DNA from 2 places in the Stappia quadratibracata genome. Region 1 is predicted to be linked to the other one. Evidence: predicted binding sites of a transcription regulator. Region 1 holds the regulator's gene; the other holds the start of a gene.

Region 1 (9,422 bases):
GAATCCGGCCTGTTCACCCCGCAGGACCTTGCCCGGATGGAACGCTGCGGCATCTCCACCTTCCTGATCGGCGAGAGCCTGATGCGCCAGGACGATGTGGCCGGCGCAACGCGCGCGCTGCTGGCGCGTCCCGGACTTGCGGCGGAGTAGGACATGGCTGGCACATCTTCTGGAGACGCTTCCCCGCGCTTGACCCATCTGGACGAGAGCGGCGCGGCCAACATGGTCGACGTCTCGACCAAGGAGGTCACCTCCCGCGAGGCGCAGGCCGAAGGCCATGTGCGCATGAAGCCGGAAACGCTGGCGCTGATCCTGTCCGGTTCGGCCAAGAAGGGCGACGTCATCGCCACCGCCCGCATCGCCGGCATCATGGCCGCCAAGCGCACCCACGAGCTGGTGCCGCTCTGCCATCCCCTGCTGCTGTCCAAGGTCGCCGTCGACATCGTGCCGGACGAGGCGCTCCCGGGCCTGCGCGTCACCGCGATGGCCCGCGTTTCGGGCCAGACCGGCGTCGAGATGGAGGCGCTGACCGCCTGCTCGGTCACCTGCCTGACGATCTACGACATGGCCAAGGCCGTCGACCGCGGCATGACCATCGGCGGCATCCGCGTCCTTGCCAAGTCCGGCGGCAAGTCCGGCGACTGGACCGCGGCGAGCGAAACGAACCCCGCCTGACACAAGGCCAACTGACATGAGGCACTGCTGACATGGCGCTGATCTCGGTCGACGAAGCCCTGTCGCGACTTCTCGGCGACGTCGAGCCGCTCGGCTCCGAGACCGTGCCGCTCGCACTGGCCAATGGCCGCGTGCTGGCTGCCGACCTTGCCGCGACCCGCACCCAGCCGCCCTTCGCCGCCTCCGCCATGGACGGCTATGCCGTGCGCGCGGCCGATATCGCCACCGTTCCGGCCGTGCTCAAGCTGATCGGCGAAGCCCCCGCGGGCCGCGCCTTCTCCGGCACCATCGGAGCGGGCGAGACCGTGCGCATCTTCACCGGCGCACCGCTTCCCGAAGGCAGCGACACGATCCTGATCCAGGAAAACGCCGAGCGCGACGGCGAGCGCGTCACCGCGCTGGAAAGCGCACCGCTCGGCCGTTTCGTGCGCCCCGCCGGGCTTGATTTCAAGGTTGGCGAAACGCTGCTGAGCGCCGGTACGCGGCTCGACTATCGCCGCCTTGCGCTGGCGGCCGCCATGAACCATCCCGTGCTTGAGCTGCGCCGCCGACCGAAGGTGGCGATCCTGGCGACGGGCGACGAACTGGTCGAACCGGGGGAGCAGCCGGGGCCCGACCAGATCATCGCCTCCAACCATGCGGGCATTGCCGCCCTGGTCGAGGATTGCGGCGGCGAGCCGCTGCAGCTCGGCATCGCCTCCGACCGGCGCGAGCATATCGCGGAGAAGATCGCCGAGGCGCGAGCCGTCGGAGCCGACATCCTCGTCACGCTTGGCGGGGCCTCCGTCGGCGACCACGATCTGGTGCAGGAAGTGCTTGCCGCCTCAGGCATGGAACTCGGCTTCTGGCGCATCGCCATGCGGCCGGGCAAGCCGCTGATGGCCGGCCGCATCGAGGGCATGCGCGTGCTCGGCCTGCCGGGCAATCCGGTCTCAAGCCTCGTCTGCGGCGTTCTCTTCCTGCGTCCGCTGATCGACGCCCTGCTCGGCCGCCCGCCGCGCCGGCGCGATGCCGAACTGCTGCCGCTGACCGCCGATATCGGCGGCAATGACCAGCGCGAGGACTATCTGCGGGCGCGCATCCTGCGCCAGGACGACGGCACGGAGCGTGTCGCCCCGTTCGAGCGGCAGGACTCCTCCATGCTGGCAACGCTCACCCGCGCCGATGCGCTGGTGGTGCGCCCGCCCCATGCGCCCCCCCTGCCCGCCGGCACGCCGGTGCCGGTCCTGCGCCTGCCGCAGGGCTGAGCCGACCCCGCGCCCTACCGCTTCCCGTTTCGTTCCCTATGGGCATTGTGGAACAAGGCAGGAACGGTTAGACTATGTTCATGATTTGTACATAGCCTGAGTCGCAGGCAGCGATCGGCAGCAGCCGGCCGATATCGGCCAGGCCTTGCGTGCCAGAGCGGGGGACCCAAGCGCATGTTGACGCGCAAGCAGCACGAATTGCTCCTGTTCATCCACGAACGGCTGAAGGAAACCGGTGTTCCTCCCTCGTTCGACGAGATGAAGGACGCGCTCGATCTGCGGTCCAAGTCCGGCATCCACCGGCTGATCACCGCGCTGGAAGAGCGCGGGTTCATTCGCCGCCTGCCGAACCGCGCCCGGGCGCTGGAGATCGTCAAGCTGCCGGAATCGGTTGCGCTCGGCCTTGCCTCGCAGCGCGGCCAGGGCTTCTCGCCCTCCGTCATCGAAGGATCTCTCGGCAAGACGCCGCCGGTGGAAACAGCCCCAGCCCCACCGCCCGCGGCCAATGACAGCGTCGAGATCCCGGTCATGGGCCGCATTGCCGCCGGCGTACCGATCGAGGCGATCCAGTCCCACAGCCACACCATCGCCATGCCGGCCGACCTGCTCGGCAACGGCGAGCACTACGCGCTGGAAGTGCGCGGCGATTCCATGATCGAGGCCGGCATTCTCGACGGCGACACCGTGGTGATCCGCCGTTCCGACAGCGCCGACAGCGGCGACATCGTCGTCGCCCTGATCGACGACGAGGAAGCGACGTTGAAGCGCCTGCGCAAGAAGGGCGCGTCCGTTGCGCTGGAGGCCGCAAACCCGGCCTACGAAACCCGCATCTTCGGTCCGGGACGCGTGCGCATCCAGGGCAAGCTCGTCTCGCTGTTCCGTCGCTATTGAGGCCGCGCGCCGGACGGGGCTCCTGGCAGGCGGGTCATTTCGGCGTCCAGGGTCGGCGACGCCCGTAGCTGGGGACCACGGCAACAGCGAGAGCATCGCCTGTGCCTGATGGCGACTGCCAAGCCGATGACGCTTGCGCGAGCGCTGATCGAGATGCGGCCGAGGCGGCCGGCGCACTGAAATAGAGCGCAACGGCGCCGTCGCGGGCAAGCCGCGCCCCGTCGAACACCTGCCTTGCCCGGCAATCGGGCGGGGCAATCAGCGCCGAGACGATGATGTCGGCCTTGCGGCAATCCTCTTCGAAGGCGGCGCTGTCGCGCACCAGCGAGACCAGCAGCGCAGGCGGGCCTTGCCCCGCTGCAAAGGGCCCCGGCCCCGGTCCTGCCACCGGTCCCGGCGGTGCATTTGCGGAGGCACCGTGCCGGGCACCCGCCCCCGGCGGACCATGCGCGCGCACTAGACAGGCCAGCTTGTCGCAGCGAAGGTCGCCGGCCGCGATCCGCCGGTTCCCGTGGTGCTGCACACTGATGCCTTCCGCCCGCAACCAGACCTCCGGCAGGAACCCGCTCGGGCGCGATGAAACGCGCAAGGCCCCGGCCGCATCGCGCACGGCAATGGTCGTGCCGGTGGCCGAGATCAGCATGTCCGGCTGCCGATGCAGGGCATAAAGCAGGACGGAGGCGGCAAGCGGCAGCAGGGCGACTGGGCGATATCCCCGCGGCGCAAGGCAGGCGACAAGCCCTGCCGCCACCACCAGTAGCGTGCCGCCAAGCGAGGGCGCGCCGATCACCCCGTCCTCCGGCGTCAGGTTGCTGACCCAGGTCGCCATCGCCACCACGAGATCGATGCCAGCGCCCATCGCCGCGAGCGGCAAGGCCTCCAGCCCGAAGGGCAGCAGGGCCAGCGCCAGCACCGCGAACGGCATGACCACGAGTGTCACCACCGGCATTGCCAGCAGGTTGCCGAGCGTACCGAGCGGCGAGATTCGGTGGAAGTGATAGGCGCCGATGGCCCCCGTCGCCAGGCCCGCGATCAGCGAGGTCAGGAGAAGCCCCCAGAACCAGCCCGCAGCGCCCGATGTCGCGGCCTGCAGCAGCCCCCCACGACCCGGCGGCGCCATCGGCCCCTGGCGCTCGCGCGCGGCGCGCCGCCGGGTTATTTCCTCATAGGCGGCGATCAGGGCGATCACGGCGGCGAAGGACATCTGGAAACCGGGATCGAGCAACGCCTCCGGCAGCATCGCAAGGATCAGCAGGACGGCAATCGCGACATTGCGCAGCGTCAGGGCCCGCCGCGAGAAGATGCGCCCCGAAAACACCAGAACGATCATCAGGAAGGCGCGCTGCGTTGCGATGGAGGCACCGGAAATGCCGAGATAGAAGACGGCGGCCGACATCGCCGCAACGGCGGCCCAGGCATCGATCCGCCGCTCATGCACCAGATGCGGGAACAGCGCCAGAAGCGCCCGCACGACGAAGAACACCGAGCCGGCGAACAGCGCCATATGCAGGCCGGAAATCGCCAGGATATGCGCAAGGCCGGCGGTCCTCAGCGCCTCCGTCACCTGCTCTGGGATCAGAGAGCGGTCGCCGGTGATCAGCGCAATGGCAAGCGCGGCGGCCGTCGTCTCGCCGAGCGCGGCGATGATCCGCGCGGCAATCGCCTGACGCAGACTGGCGATCCCGGCTTTCAGCCGTAGCGACAGCGGTGCGGGACCGAGATCAATGCGGCTCGGCGCGCCGAAGGCAAAACCGGTGGCGCCGATGCCGTCGAAGAAGGCACGAAAGGCGAAGTCGTAGCCGCGGGGCATCACGGCAGCCGACGGCGGCATCAGCCTCGCGCGCAGCCGTACAGCCTCGCCGACAGAGATCCTCTCGCCTTCGGGGTCGCCGCGCAGCGACACGCGGACCCGATAAGGCATTGCTGACGCTGGCAGCCGCTCTATCCCCGCAACGCGCAGCAGCAACCGCGTGCCGCGGTCGGTGCGCTCGACCTCCTCCGCAAAGCCGGTCAGTGTCACGCTCCGCGCCCGATCGATCACCGGGGCGGCAACAAGTGCGGTGCGCAATGCCCCGGCGAAAAGTCCCGACAGCACCAGCGCCAGAGCCAGTAACACAAGGCCCCGCACGCCGCGGCGCGCCGCGAAAAACCAGCCGGCCCAGGCAAGAATGGCGGCAAGCGCCAGAACGGGGACCAACGGCTCGGACGGCAGGCGGAAATAGACAGCGATGCCGAAGGTGAAGGCGAGCGCGGCGAAGGCGAGCCCGCGCCCCTGCGCAAGGCTTTCGGCACAGGCAGCTGCGAACCTTGTCCCCGCCCCTTGCGTTTCGTGCCATCCTGCGCGGGCTCGCCGACGACGGGCAAGCAGATCGGCAAGCAGCAAGGGGGCGAGCGCAAGCCAGCGGCGTTCCCCACTGCCGCTGCCCGTTCGTCCCGGCGCCGCTGCCGGCACCGCCCTTGGCGCCGCATCCGGCAGCGCTCGCCTGTCGTCGTCGTCCTCGCCCGCCCGGGACACCTGGCCGCCCCTTCCCCTCGCCGGCGCGCGCGTGCCCCTCGCTCGGGCATTGGTGGCGCGGCGCCGCTGTGTTACACGGTCGCCGACCGTGCCAGGACCGAAGCGTTGCATTGCAACCCGGGTTCGCGCAAGACGCGAAACGGCACCGGATATTCCCGAAGGCACGCCGGACGCTCTGCGCCGGTGCCGCCACCGATCACGAGGCCTTTTGAATGAGCTCTCCCGTCGTCACGCGCTTTGCGCCCTCCCCGACCGGCTACCTGCATATCGGCGGCGCCCGCACGGCGCTGTTCAACTGGCTTTATGCCCGGCGTTTCGGCGGCAAGATGCTGCTGCGGATCGAGGACACCGACCGCGAGCGCAGCACCGATGCGGCCATCTCCGCGATCCTCGACGGCCTGACCTGGCTCGGTCTCGACTGGGAGGGCGAGGCGATCTCGCAGTTCGCCCGCGCCGCGCGCCACCGCGAGGTGGCCGAGAGCCTGATCGAGAAGGGCATGGCCTATCGCTGCTATGCGACGCCGGAAGAGCTGACGGCGATGCGCGAGGAGCAGCGCGCCAACGGCCTGCCGCCGCGCTATGACGGGCGCTGGCGCGACCGCGATCCGTCCGAGGCCCCGGCCGGCGTCAAGCCGGCGATCCGCCTCAAGGCGCCAGTCGACGGCGAGACGGTGATCGAGGACAAGGTGCAGGGCCGCGTCGTCTTCCCGAACAAGGATCTGGACGATCTGGTCCTGCTGCGCTCCGACGGCACGCCGACCTACATGCTGGCCGTCGTCGTCGACGACCACGACATGGGCGTCACCCACATCGTGCGCGGCGACGATCACCTGACCAATGCCGCCCGCCAGACGCTGATCTATCAGGCGCTCGGCTGGGACGTGCCGGTGATGGCCCATATCCCGCTGATCCACGGTCCGGACGGCGCCAAGCTGTCGAAGCGCCATGGCGCGCTCGGCGTCGAGGCCTACCGGGCCATGGGCTATCTGCCCGCCGCCATGCGCAACTATCTGGCGCGCCTCGGCTGGAGCCATGGCGACGACGAGATCTTCTCGACGCAGGAGATGACCGGCTGGTTCGATCTCGACGCCATCGGCAAGTCGCCCTCGCGCTTCGACTTCAAGAAGCTGGAGAACCTCAACGGCCACTACATGCGTGCAGCCGGCACGGACGAGTTGCTGGCCGACTTCACCAGCTTCCTGCCCCATGCGGAGAACGCCGAAGGCCTGCGCGACTGGCTGCAGGACCCGGCGCATGTCGAGATGTTCCGCGCCGCCCTGCCGGGGCTGAAGGAGCGTGCCAAGACCCTGGTGGAGCTGGCCGACAGCGCCGAGTACCTGTGGGTGCAGCGCCCGCTCGCGATGGACGAGAAGGCGGAAAAGCTGCTGGAGGCAGACGACGCGCGCAAGGTGCTCGCCGACCTGCACGCACGCCTTTCCGCGCTCGAAACCTGGAGCGCGGAAGCGACCGAGGAGGCCGTGCGCGCCTATGCCGAGGAGACCGATCTCAAGCTCGGCAAGGCGGCGCAGCCGCTGCGCGCGGCGCTGACCGGCCGGGGCACCTCGCCCGGCATCTTCGACGTGCTGGCCGTGCTCGGCCGCGAGGAATCGCTCGCCCGCATCGCCGATCAGGCCGCCGGCTGAGGCAAGGCCGGGCCCGCCCGGCCAAAGGTACCAATCAAGGCGGCGGCCCGATCCCCGGCCGCCGCCCGCGGTTCACATGAATCCCCCGTCACCCTGTGACGAAAGCGTTAGGGAGGTGCGCTTGCGGGGAGCGGACAAATGGGATACGCAACATTCGACCTTTCCTCCCGCCGTGTGTCCGGCACGCCCCAGCCTCTCCTGGAAGCCGGCCCGGACGATCCTGCGGCGCGCTTCATACAAGGGGGTAGCCTGAATGAGCGACAACACTGCCAAGCTGACGATGGGTGACAAGTCCTGGGACTTGAAGGTGCGTCCGGGGTCCATCGGACCCGATGTGGTCGACATTGCCTCGCTCTATGCGCAGACCGGCTGTTTCACCTACGACCCCGGCTTCACCTCGACCGCCTCGTGCGAATCCGCCATCACCTATATCGATGGCGACGAGGGTACCCTGCTGTATCGCGGCTATCCGATCGAGCAGCTGGCCGAGCACGGTGACTTCCTGGAGAGCTGCTACCTGCTGCTCTACGGCGAGCTGCCGACCAAGGCCCAGAAGGACGACTTCGTGCATCGCGTGACCTATCACACGATGATCCACGAGCAGATGAGCCGCTTCTTCACCGGCTTCCGCCGCGACGCCCACCCGATGGCGATCATGGTCGGCACCGTCGGCGCGCTCTCCGCCTTCTACCACGACTCGACCGACATCTCGGACCCGCACCAGCGCATGGTGGCGAGCCTGCGCATGATCGCGAAGATGCCGACGCTTGCGGCCATGGCCTACAAGTATCACGTCGGCCAGCCCTTCGTTTATCCGCGCAACGACCTCGACTACGCGTCGAACTTCCTGCACATGTGCTTCGCGGTGCCTTGCGAGGAATACAAGGTCAACCCCGTTCTCGCCCGCGCCATGGACCGGATCTTCATCCTCCATGCCGACCACGAGCAGAACGCCTCGACCTCGACCGTGCGTCTCGCCGGTTCCTCGGGCGCCAACCCGTTCGCCTGCATCGCGGCCGGCATCGCCTGCCTGTGGGGCCCGGCGCATGGCGGCGCCAACGAGGCAGCGCTCAACATGCTGTCGGAGATCGGCTCGGTCGACCGGATCCCGGAATACATCGCCCGCGCCAAGGACAAGAACGATCCGTTCCGTCTGATGGGCTTCGGTCATCGGGTCTACAAGAACTACGACCCGCGCGCCCGCATCATGCAGAAGACCACGCATGAAGTGCTGGCCGAGCTCGGCATCCGGGACGATCCGCTTCTCGACGTCGCCATGGAGCTGGAGAAGATCGCTCTCAACGACGACTACTTCATCGAGAAGAAGCTCTACCCGAACATCGACTTCTACTCCGGCATCACCCTGCGTGCGCTCGGCTTCCCGACCACCATGTTCACCGTGCTGTTCGCCCTCGCGCGGACCGTCGGCTGGATCGCCCAGTGGAAGGAGATGGTCGAGGATCCGTCCCAGAAGATCGGCCGCCCGCGCCAGCTCTACACCGGCGCCGCGCAGCGCGACTATCTGCCGGTCTCCCAGCGTCGCTGAGCGGGATCGACACGTCCAAGCTGAGAAAAGGCCGCCTCCGGGCGGCCTTTTTGCGTTTGGGGCGACCTGCGGGGGCGAGGCAGGAGGCGGAGGTGCGCTTAGCGGGCGTTGTTTTGCTGCAGCCTCTCCTTGCGTCTTCCCGGACGAGGCCGAAGGCCGATGATCCGGGACCGGAGAGGCACGGCGGTCGTGGCATGGTTCTGGAGCGCAACTCATACGCCCTCGGCTCTCCGATCCCGCATCTCCGCTTACGCTTCGTGCGGGATGACGAGAGGAAAGGTCCGGGTGATTTTCACCGCCGCTCTGGAAGCCAATAGGCCCCGGGTCGCGCTGCGCTTGCCCGGGGTGACGCCAGAGGGGATGCGAGGTCGCTGCCAGTCCCGCCGGCTGTCATCCTGGCCGGAGGCGAAGCCGGATAGCCGGGACCCAGAGGTGCCCTTAGCGGGTGTGGGGCGGGCGGCGCGCGTTCCGCACGCCGGTACGGCAAACGGGGATAGAAAACGCCCCCCCGTTGCGACAGCGGGGATAAATGGCCGGAGACGGGCCCACGCGATTTGCACAACTGTCTCAATATTTCGGCAAGACATTGAAAATACTGAAAGATTTTCGAGACGGATTTTGCAAAATTTCAGCGCGAAGTTGCGTCTGGCGTCTCAATTCACGCCAAACGCCGGTTGTCCGCCCATCTAGGCAGTCCGGCCGCGAACCTCTTCCAAAACGATGCGCGCGGCGGCGCCCGCCTGGCTCTCGTTCCCCTCCAGCCGCATCACCGCGTCGAGCCGGGCGAAGGCGTCGACCTGCCGCTTTCGGGCCGGGGTGTCGGCCAGCAGCGGGGCGACCGCATCGGCGAGCGCGCGCGGATTGGCGTCGTCGTCCAGGAACTCCGGCACGACATTCTCGCCGAT
Region 2 (9,422 bases), 1.9 Mb from region 1:
GATAGCGGTAGTGCCGGCGGATCGCGGAAAAGCGGGCATCGAAGCCTTCATGCATCTTCTCGCAGGCGAGGATCGCCACCGGATCGGGCAGGCAGTGGAAGTTGAGCGCGCCCAGCACGGTGGCCGCCGGCCAGTCCTTCTCCAGATCGAGATGGGCCACCTGCCCGGTCGCATGCACGCCGGAATCGGTGCGCCCCGCGCCGCCGATGGTCACCGTCTCGCCGGAAAACGCCTTCACCGCCCGCTCGATCACCCCCTGCACGGAGGGACCGTTGTCCTGCCTCTGCCAGCCCACGAAAGGGCGGCCGTCATAGTCGACTGTCAGCTTGTAGCGGGGCATGGAACGAAAACGGCTCGCCGGTTGTCGCGGTTACTCGAAGGCCTCGAAGGGCGTGGCGAAGGTGACCTCGATCGGCAGGGCCGCCCGTGCGGCCTCGGTCAGCGCCAGCGCCTGGAAGGCTGCCCCCGCATAGGGGCCCGCGACCTTTTTCGCAAGCTCCACGTCGAAGCCGAAGCGCGGGTAATAGGCGGGCGGTCCCAGCACCAGCACCAGGTCCTCGCCCTGCTCGCGCAAGGCCTCGATCCCGGCGCGGATCAGCGCCGAGCCGACGCCGCCGCGCTGCCGGTCCGGGCTCACCGAGACCGGCGCCAGGCACGAGATGGCAAGACGGTGCCCGGCGCCCGCTCCCGTCACCCGCGAGAAGGCGACATGGCCAACGACGCGCCCGTCCCGGTCGACCGCCACCAGCTCGAGCACCAATGCGCCGCAGGAGCGCAGCTCGTCGACCAGCCGTGCCTCGCCCTCCTGGCCGAAGGCGGTGGCGGTGACGAGCGAAATGTCCGCCTCGTCGGCGGGCGTGGCGGGACGGATCTGGGGTTCAAGCGCGGGATGGGTCATCTGAATGGTCCGTTCGGCCTTGCGGCACCTGACAGCGATCTGCTTTGGCCGGCATCATAGCCTGCCCGGCGGCCGCTTGGCGATGGATGACCCCGTTCACGAAAGCCGGGTGCCGGGGCTGAGCTGGGCGCCGCGCTGGAACTCGGCCGCCGGCATCGGCTTCTTGCCGGCGCGCTGCAGCTGCACCAGACGCACCGCGCCGCTGCCGCAGGCGACCAGCAGCTCGTCGCCGGCGGAAAGCAGCGTGCCCGGCTCGCCCGAGGCGCTCTCGTCCAGCGCGCTGCGCAGCACCTTCACCCGCTCGCTGCGCCCCGAAATCTCCACCTCGCACCAGGCACCGGGAAAGGGCGAGAGCCCGCGCACATGGTCGTGCACCTCGCGGGCCGGCCGCGTCCAGTCGATCCGCGTCTCGGCCTTGTCGAGCTTGCGGGCGTAGGTGACGCCCTCCTCCGCCTGGGGCGTCGGCACCAGGCCGCCGCGCGGCAGGGCGGCGAGCGCGCGCACCATCAGGTCGGCGCCCAGCACCGACAGGCGGTCGTGCAGCTCGCCGGCCGTCATGTCCTGTCCGATCGCCAGCTTCTCGGCCATGTAGACCGGACCGGTGTCGAGCCCGGCTTCCATGCGCATCACCTCGACGCCGGTTTCCGCGTCGCCGGCCATGATCGCGCGGTTGATCGGGGCCGCACCGCGCCAGCGCGGCAGCAGCGAGGCATGCAGGTTGAGACAGCCATGCACCGGAATGTCGAGCACCGCCTGCGGCAGCATCAGGCCGTAGGCGACGACGACGGCCGCATCGGGGGCGAGCTCGGCAAGGGCGGCGTGCTCCTCCTCGCTTTTCAGCGACTGCGGGCAGCGCACCGGAATGCCCAGCGTCTCGGCCGCCTGATGCACTGCCGACTTGCGCTCCTCCATACCCCGGCCCGCCTTGCGCGGCGGCTGGGTGTAGCAGGCGACGACATCGTGACCCTGGCCGACGATCTCCATCAAGGTCGGAACGGAAAACTCCGGCGTTCCCATGAAGACGATGCGCAAGGTCATGATTTCTCCTTCGAATGGGCGAGCAGGGCTCGGCTTTCAGGGGTTTGAACGTATCAGGCGAGGCGCTTCATGCGAGGCGCTTCATGCAAGACCGGGCAACAGGGCCTTGAGGCTCGTCACCATCATCTCCATGGCAATGGCGGCCAGGATCATGCCCATCAGCCGGCTCATGATGCTGATCGCGGTGCGCCCCAGAACCCGCGCCAGCAGCGGCGCGGCGAGAAAGGTGACCGAGAGAACGGCGACCATGGCGGCGAGCGCCGCCACCAGGGCGACCTGCTGCCCCGCTCCGCTCGCCTGCTCGCGGAAGATGACGATGGTCGAGATCGAACCGGGCCCCAGCAGCATCGGCACGGTCAGCGGGTAGATGCCCGGATTGTCGACGCTCTGGTGATGCTGCTTTTCTGCGTCCGTGCCGGCCTGCGCGCTGCTTTCGCCGCCATGCAGCATGGACAGGGCGATCAGCAGGATCAGCAGCCCGCCGGCCAGGCGAAAGCCGTCGATGCTGATGCCGAACAGCGACAGCAGCGCCTCGCCGCCGAAGAAGACGACGAGCGAGCCGGCGACGAGGCCGAGCGTTGCGGTCAGGGCGACGGCGCGCTTGCCGGCGGCATCACGGTCGCCGGTCAGCGCCAGGAACACCGGCAGGTTGGCGACCGGGCTCATGATCGCGAAAAGCGCCGCGAAGACCTTGAGGAAGAAGGCGATGTCCATGCGTCCGGCTCCCGGGTCGCAGGTTCAGGCTGCAGCGCGGCTCAGGCCTTTTCGGTCAGCCGCGCCTGCTTCTGGAACTTCTTCACGACGCGGTCGCGCTTCAGCTTGGAAATGTGGTCGATGAACAGCACGCCGTTCAGGTGGTCGATCTCGTGCTGCAGGCAGGTGGCGAGCAGGCCATCTGCCTCGATCTCGCGCTGCGCGCCCTCGCGGTCGAGGAAGCGCAGGCCGATGCGCTGCGGCCGCTCCACGTCCTCGTAATATTCCGGGATCGACAGGCAGCCTTCCTGATAGACGGAGCGCTCGTCGGATTCCCAGACGATCTCGGGGTTGATCACCACCATCGGCGCGGGCGTCTCGCCCTCGCGCGCCACGTCCAGCACCAGCATGCGCGTCGGCACGCCGATCTGGATCGCGGCCAGCCCGATGCCCGGCGCGTCGTACATGGTTTCCAGCATGTCGTCGGCCAGCTGGCGCACGGCGTCGTCGACGCTGGCGACCGGCTCGCTGACCAGGCGCAGCTTGGGATCCGGCAGGATGATGATGTCTCGTTTCGTCATGGTGCTGAAATATGGGAGAAGGCCGCCCGCGTCAACGCGCGGATGCGCCCGGAACGCACGATTTCCGCGGTTTACGGCCCCTGGCGAGAGAGCCGCCGGCGTCATGCGCACGCCCGGCGCTCCTCTGCCCGCTCGCTGTGCCCGGTTGCCGCCCCACGCGCCTGCGCCGTTTCGCGGCGGCGACAAATGTTCTATCTTTGTTTCCATGGAGACGATTCTCTTCACCCTGCTCGGCCGGCCCGTGTCGCTCGGCGAGGCGCTGGTCGGCGCCGCCTTGCTGCTGCTCGGCGCGGCGGTGCTGACGCTCGTCTCGGTGTCGCGGCAGGCGGGCCGGGCGCGCGATGCCGAATGGCGGGCGGCCGAACACGCGCGCGAGCTTGAGGCGCGGATCGCCGACCTGCTCAAGGTCCAGTCCGAGATGACCGGCCGGATGCAGACCATGGCCGAGGTCTTCGGCTCGCGGCAGGGCGACCTGATGCGCGCCGTCAACGAGCGGCTCGACGGCATGAGCCACAAGCTCGGCCAGTCGATGGCCGAGACCACCCGGCGGACCCATGACGGGTTGCGCCACCTGCACGAGCGGCTGGCCGTCATCGACCGGGCGCAGGCAACGATCCGCGACCTGTCCGGTCAGGTCGGGGCGCTGCAGTCTATCCTCGACAACAAGCAGGCGCGCGGCGCCTTCGGCCAGGGCCGGATGGAGGCGATCGTCCAGGATGCGCTGGCGCCGGGCGCCTTCAGCTTCCAGGCGACCCTGTCGACGCGCGTGCGGCCCGACTGCCTGATCCATCTGCCGAACGGCGCCCCGCCCCTCGTCGTCGACGCCAAGTTTCCGCTGGAGGCCTATAACGAGCTGAAGCAGGCGGAAGGAGCGGAACCGCTGAAGCAGGCGCGCGCCCGGTTTCGCCGCGACATCGGCAAACACCTGACGGACATTGCCGAGCGCTATCTCATTCCAGGCGAGACCCAGGACACGGCCTTCATGTTCGTGCCGTCCGAAAGCATCTTCGCCGAGATCCACGAGCACTTTTCCGATCTCGTCCAGAAGGCACACCGAGTCCGGGTGGTCATCGTCTCCCCCTCGCTGCTGTTGTTGTCGATCCAGGTGGTGCAGTCGGTGCTGCGCGATGCGCGGCTGCGCGAGGAGGCACACCGGATCCAGGCCGAGGTCGCCCATCTCGTCGCCGATGTCGACCGGCTGGACGAGCGGGTCCGCAAGCTGCAGCAGCATTTCGGCCAGGCCGGCCGCGACATCGAGCAAATCCTCATTTCGACCGACAAGATCGGCAAGCGCGGCCGCAACATCGGCGATCTCGATCTCGCCCCGCCGCGCGGCGAGCAGGCTTTAGACGGCACCACCGACCGGACGGACCGGGCCGGCGCGCCGGCGGCCGAGCCGCGCGGGCACCGGGACGAGGCGGCACGCCCCCTGCCCCTGCCCGGACTTCACGATCCGTACGCCGCCGACTGACGCCGTCCTACCTGCCGCGCATCATACGCCAGCCCGCCCCCTGCGGGGATAACAGCCAGCATGCGCCGACAGCCGGGGCCGGCGCCGCACCGGGGACAGGACGGGGATAAAGGCAGGCGGCGGAGGGAAACAGGAGACCGCATCCTCGGTGCCTCCCACGTCCATCTGTCCCTTCTGCGCAAACCGCGGATTTGAGACGGAAAAATCAATTTCGTCCGATTTCAGCACGGAATTTTGCAAAATTTCTCTCGAAATTTGATATCGGCGCGTACCGCATCCGTGACCCGGATTTCGACACGGAAAGAAGCCCGCCGCTACGGCACCTTCCTCGCCAGAGGCTTGGCTTTGCGGTGCTTTTTTCGATCCCGGTGCTGCAAGGCGCGGCGGAAGATGCTCTAAGAGAGAGAAACAATCGCTTTGGAGGATCGCCATGAGCCTGCTGATCGCCGTCAAGGGCTGGAACCCCGCCGCCTGGGCCTTGCGCCTTGCCCGCTACCTGCCGGAGCACGAGATCCGGTCCTGGCCGGACGCGGTCGGCGATCCGGCCGACATCCGCTACGCGCTGGCTTGGAAGGCCCCGGCGGAGGTCCTGGCGGCCTGCCCCAATCTCGAAGTGATCTTTTCGCTGGGCGCCGGCGTCGACCATCTGCTGGCGCAGCCGGGCCTGCCGGATGTCCCGATGGTTCGGGTGGTCGACCCCGACCTGACCGCACGCATGACCGAGTGGGTGGCGCTGCAGGTCCTGCTGCACCATCGCCAGCATCTGGCCTACGCCGCGCAGCAGCGCGAAAGCCTGTGGCGCGACCTTGAGCAGCCGGCTGCGCGGCACGTGCGGGTCGGCCTTCTCGGTCTCGGCGTGCTCGGCGCGGAAGCGGCCAAGATGTTGGTGCGGTTTGGTTTTGACGTTGCCGGCTGGGCGCGCGGGCCCAAGCAGATCGACGGGGTCGTCAGCTATGCCGGCGAGAGCGAGCTCGATGCCTTCCTCGCCCGCACCGACATTCTGGTGAACCTGCTGCCCCTGACGCCGGAGACGCGCGGCTTCATCGACTACGGCCTCGTGTCGCGGCTGGCGCGCGACGGGGCGCTCGGCGGACCGGTCTTCATCAATGCCGGACGCGGCGGCAGCCAGGTCGAGGCGGACCTGGTGCGCGCGCTGACCGACGGCACGCTGAAGGGCGCCAGCCTCGACGTGTTCGAGACCGAGCCGCTGCCGTCGCACAGCCCGCTATGGAAGCTTGAGAATGTGGTGATCACGCCGCATGTGGCCGCCGACAGCGACCCGGAGGCGATCTCGGCCTATGTCGCCGAGCAGATCCGCACCTTCGAGGCGGGCGGCACCTTGCGCAACACCGTCGACAAGGCGACCGGCTACTGACGCCGAAACTATAAGATTATTATTTTCAATAGACTAGCAATGAAACCGACGCGCGCGAGAGAACCAGAGGTCGACGATCTCGCGCGCGATGCGCTTCATCTCGCGAGGGGTCGCGGGCTTCTGGTGAACCGCGTCGAACCAGTCTTCGTCGCCAGCTGCCACCGGCGGCGCGCCGCGCGTCAGACCGAACAACGGCAGCGTCGCGCTGTCGTGGCGCTGGCGCACGCGCCGGGCCAGGTCGCCCGCCCGTCCTTCGGGCAGGTCCAGCGAAGCCACGACGCAATCGAAGGGCGGGCCGGCGGCGGCATCCGGCGTCGACAGCAGCTCGAGCGCCGTCTCCACGGATCCGACACGGCGGACGCGAATGTTGCCCGTCGCTCCTTCAAGCGCCAGACGGAAGGCTAGGGCATCGTTCACGTTGTCTTCAACGTGAAGGAAAACCGCGTGCGGCAAGACATGAAGCATGAGCGACCGGTTGTCCGTAAAACGCAAAAGACGTCGCCGTCAGCTCCCCTCGGGAAGTCTGACGCAACATCCAATTTTGCTGATATGTTCGGACGGCGATGTTTCGGATTGACCCGTGGGGTTTCTTCGCTGCCCGCTTCATAGGGGCGAAAACTGCCGCCCAACGTCGCAGCTGATATAATCGCGCTGCAGAGTCGCTACAACTGCATTCCCTGCATAGCAGATGCGCTAGGGAAACCGGGCAATTTCAGGCGTTTCCTTCTAAGGAAGGGAAAGCAAATTTCCAAAACAACTTGGAAATCCGAACAACCGGAAAATCCGACACACGGAAACCCAAGAAGACCGCCCGCAACGCGTGCCGTTGCGCGCGCTGCTACAACCGGCGACAGGCGGTCAGCGCACCCCATTCAGTCGCCGCGATGCGCGCAAGCGCGGCCTCCAGCGGCTCCAGCGCAACGCTCATCGTGTAGCCATTGGCATGCAGCAAGGTGCCCGGATCGCTCATGATCCCGACATGGCCCTTCCAGAACAGCAGGTCGCCGCGCTCAAGCTTCGGCAGACCGCCGGAGATGTCGAGCGCCTCGCCGGCGCCGGCCTGCTGCATGTCGCTGTCGCGCGGCAGCACGTGGCCCGCTTCCGCCGCCGCCAGCTGCACCAGCGCCGAGCAGTCGAGGCCGAGCGAGGTACGCCCGCCCCACAGATAGGGCGTTCCAAGCAGCCCCTCTGCCACTGCCACCCAGTCGGTCACGGTCTCGCCGAGCGGCATCAGATGGCGGGCGACCATGGCGCTGCCGTCGTCGAGCAACGCGTAGTCGAGGCCGCGGGTCACTGCTGCGCCGACGACGCGCACGCGCGCGCCAAGCGACAGGAGCGAGAGCGGCGGGCGTTTCAGCTCGGCTTCCGGATAGCGATAGCTGCGCGGCACGCAGACCCGGTGAGTGGCGGGCGCGCCGGCCTCGCCCACGCTCGCCGCTGGCAGGTACCCAACATAGCCGTCGGTCGCCAGCTGCCCCCAGGCCCAGCCGTCGTCGCGGATCTCGTACAGATCGAAACTCTCGCCGTAGAGCGCTTCGGTATCAATGGAGCGGGCCGCATCCGGCGCGGGGCGCAGCGGCGCCGAGGCGACCGCGATGCGGACCGGCAGCGGGTCGGCGAAGCGCTCGGCCACGACCTGGCCACGATAGCGGCTTGCCGCCAGATCGGGGCGAACGGGATGGATGCGGCGATCGAGGGCGGCGGCGGGTTCGCTGGTCATGCGGCGGTCCGGGCTTCTTCTGGCGCTTCGGGCATCGGGCTGCCCGGTACACCGCCTGGGATCAGCGGGGCATCTCGGCGGCCCGGGCAACGATGGTGTCGGCAATGTGCTCCAGATAGAGCGCCCCGGCAACGGTGCGGGTCACCACGACATTGCGCCGGTCGGCCTCGTCGCGGCGGCGCGACAGCAGTTTCATCGCACCCAAAGTGTCGAGCGCGCGGGTGATCACCGGCTTGGTGACGTCGAGACGTGCAGCCAGTCCGCGCACCGTGTGCGGGGGCGGCTCCAGATAGACCGTCATCAGGATCGCCATCTGGCGCGAGGTGAGGTCCTTGTCGCCGTCGGTGACCAGCGACATCGTCACATCGTGCCAGAGTCGCAGCGCCTGCGACGGCCGCAAGTCGATACCCATCCCTCACCCATGCCTGCTGTGCCGTTGCCGGCCTTGCCCCATAGTGACAGGCAATTCGTTTCGGTTCCGTTATACAAACACCGAAACGAGGCAGGAAAGCGCGCCGCCTCAGTTTCCCGGGTAGCGGGCGGCGAGCAGCGAAAAGAGCGCACGCGCGGCCTGTGCCTCACCGCCCAGCGGGCGGCCCGGACGGTCGGCCGGGTTCCAGCCATAGATGTCGAAATGCGCCCAGACCCGCGCCTTTTCAACGAAACGCGAGAGGAACAGCGCGGCGGTGATGGAGCCGGCGAAGCCCGCACCGCTGGTGTTGATGTGATTGATGTCGGCGATCCGGCTTTCCAGATAGCTCTCGTAGGGGCGCCACAGCGGCAGGCGCCACAGCGGATCGCGCACCGTAGTCGCGTGGTCCGCAAGCTCGGCCGCGAAGGCCTCGTCGTCGGTGTAAAAGGGCGGGAGGTCGGGGCCGAGAGCAACGCGCGCGGCGCCGGTCAGCGTCGCCATGTCGATCAGGATCTCCGGCTCCTCCTCGTCGGCGAGCGCCAAAGCGTCGGCAAGGATCAGCCGGCCTTCCGCGTCGGTGTTGCCGATCTCAACGGTGAGGCCCTTGCGGCTCGGCAGCACATCGCCGGGACGGAAGGACGCGCCGGAAATCGCGTTCTCGACCGCCGGAACAATGACGCGCAGGCGCACCGGCAGGCCGGCTGCCATGATCATCGAGGCCAGCGCCAGAACGGCAGCCGCACCGCCCATGTCCTTCTTCATCAATGCCATGGCGCTGGACGGCTTGATGTCGAGGCCGCCGGTGTCGAAGACGACGCCCTTGCCGACCAGGGTGACGCGCGGATGCCCCTCCTCGCCCCAGGTCGCATCCACAAGCCGCGGCGCGCGGTCGCTCGCCCGGCCGACCGCATGGACCATCGGGAAGCCCTCGGCGAGCAGCGCCTCGCCCTCGATGACGCGCACCCGCCCGCCGTGATCGGCGAAGAGGCGCTGCGCCGCATCGCACAGCTCGGCAGGACCGAGATCGCTCGCCGGCGTGTTGACCAGATCGCGGGCGAGCGTCATGCCGTCGAGGATGAGGCCGACCCGCTCCAGGTCGACGCCCTCGCCCACCATCAGCCGCGGCACCGAGCGGGTCGACGGCTTGCGGTAGCGCTCGAACCGGTAGGAGCCGAGCGCGAAGGCGAGAGCGGCTTCCTCCTGCGCCTCCGCCGCAATCTCCAGACGGAAGTCG

The links. The regulator LexA, encoded in region 1, represses DNA repair genes until DNA is damaged. The targets are predictions, from matches to a motif close to TGTTCNNNNTGTGTTCNG.
Region 2: a site for LexA is predicted at 3,398-3,415, ahead of H7H34_RS02735 (DNA recombination protein RmuC). Genes of this name have one in related genera too.

What each region holds. Positions count from the first base shown of each region.
Region 1 is NZ_JACMIA010000001.1:2,467,919-2,477,340, forward strand. It holds gene trpC (indole-3-glycerol phosphate synthase TrpC) at 1-150, shown strand, start outside; gene moaC (cyclic pyranopterin monophosphate synthase MoaC) at 154-675, shown strand; gene H7H34_RS10850 (molybdopterin molybdotransferase MoeA) at 708-1,922, shown strand; gene lexA (transcriptional repressor LexA) at 2,097-2,813, shown strand; gene H7H34_RS10860 (ComEC/Rec2 family competence protein) at 2,848-5,328, opposite strand; gene gltX (glutamate--tRNA ligase) at 5,541-6,971, shown strand; gene gltA (citrate synthase) at 7,225-8,517, shown strand; gene lpxB (lipid-A-disaccharide synthase) at 9,204-9,422, opposite strand, start outside.
Region 2 is NZ_JACMIA010000001.1:600,175-609,596, reverse strand. It holds gene truA (tRNA pseudouridine(38-40) synthase TruA) at 1-340, opposite strand, end outside; gene H7H34_RS02755 (GNAT family N-acetyltransferase) at 371-898, opposite strand; gene fmt (methionyl-tRNA formyltransferase) at 995-1,930, opposite strand; gene H7H34_RS02745 (MarC family protein) at 2,018-2,650, opposite strand; gene def (peptide deformylase) at 2,692-3,210, opposite strand; gene H7H34_RS02735 (DNA recombination protein RmuC) at 3,416-4,681, shown strand; gene H7H34_RS02730 (2-hydroxyacid dehydrogenase) at 5,112-6,056, shown strand; gene H7H34_RS02725 (response regulator) at 6,090-6,473, opposite strand; gene H7H34_RS02720 (C40 family peptidase) at 6,895-7,776, opposite strand; gene H7H34_RS02715 (MarR family transcriptional regulator) at 7,838-8,188, opposite strand; gene H7H34_RS02710 (leucyl aminopeptidase family protein) at 8,297-9,422, opposite strand, start outside.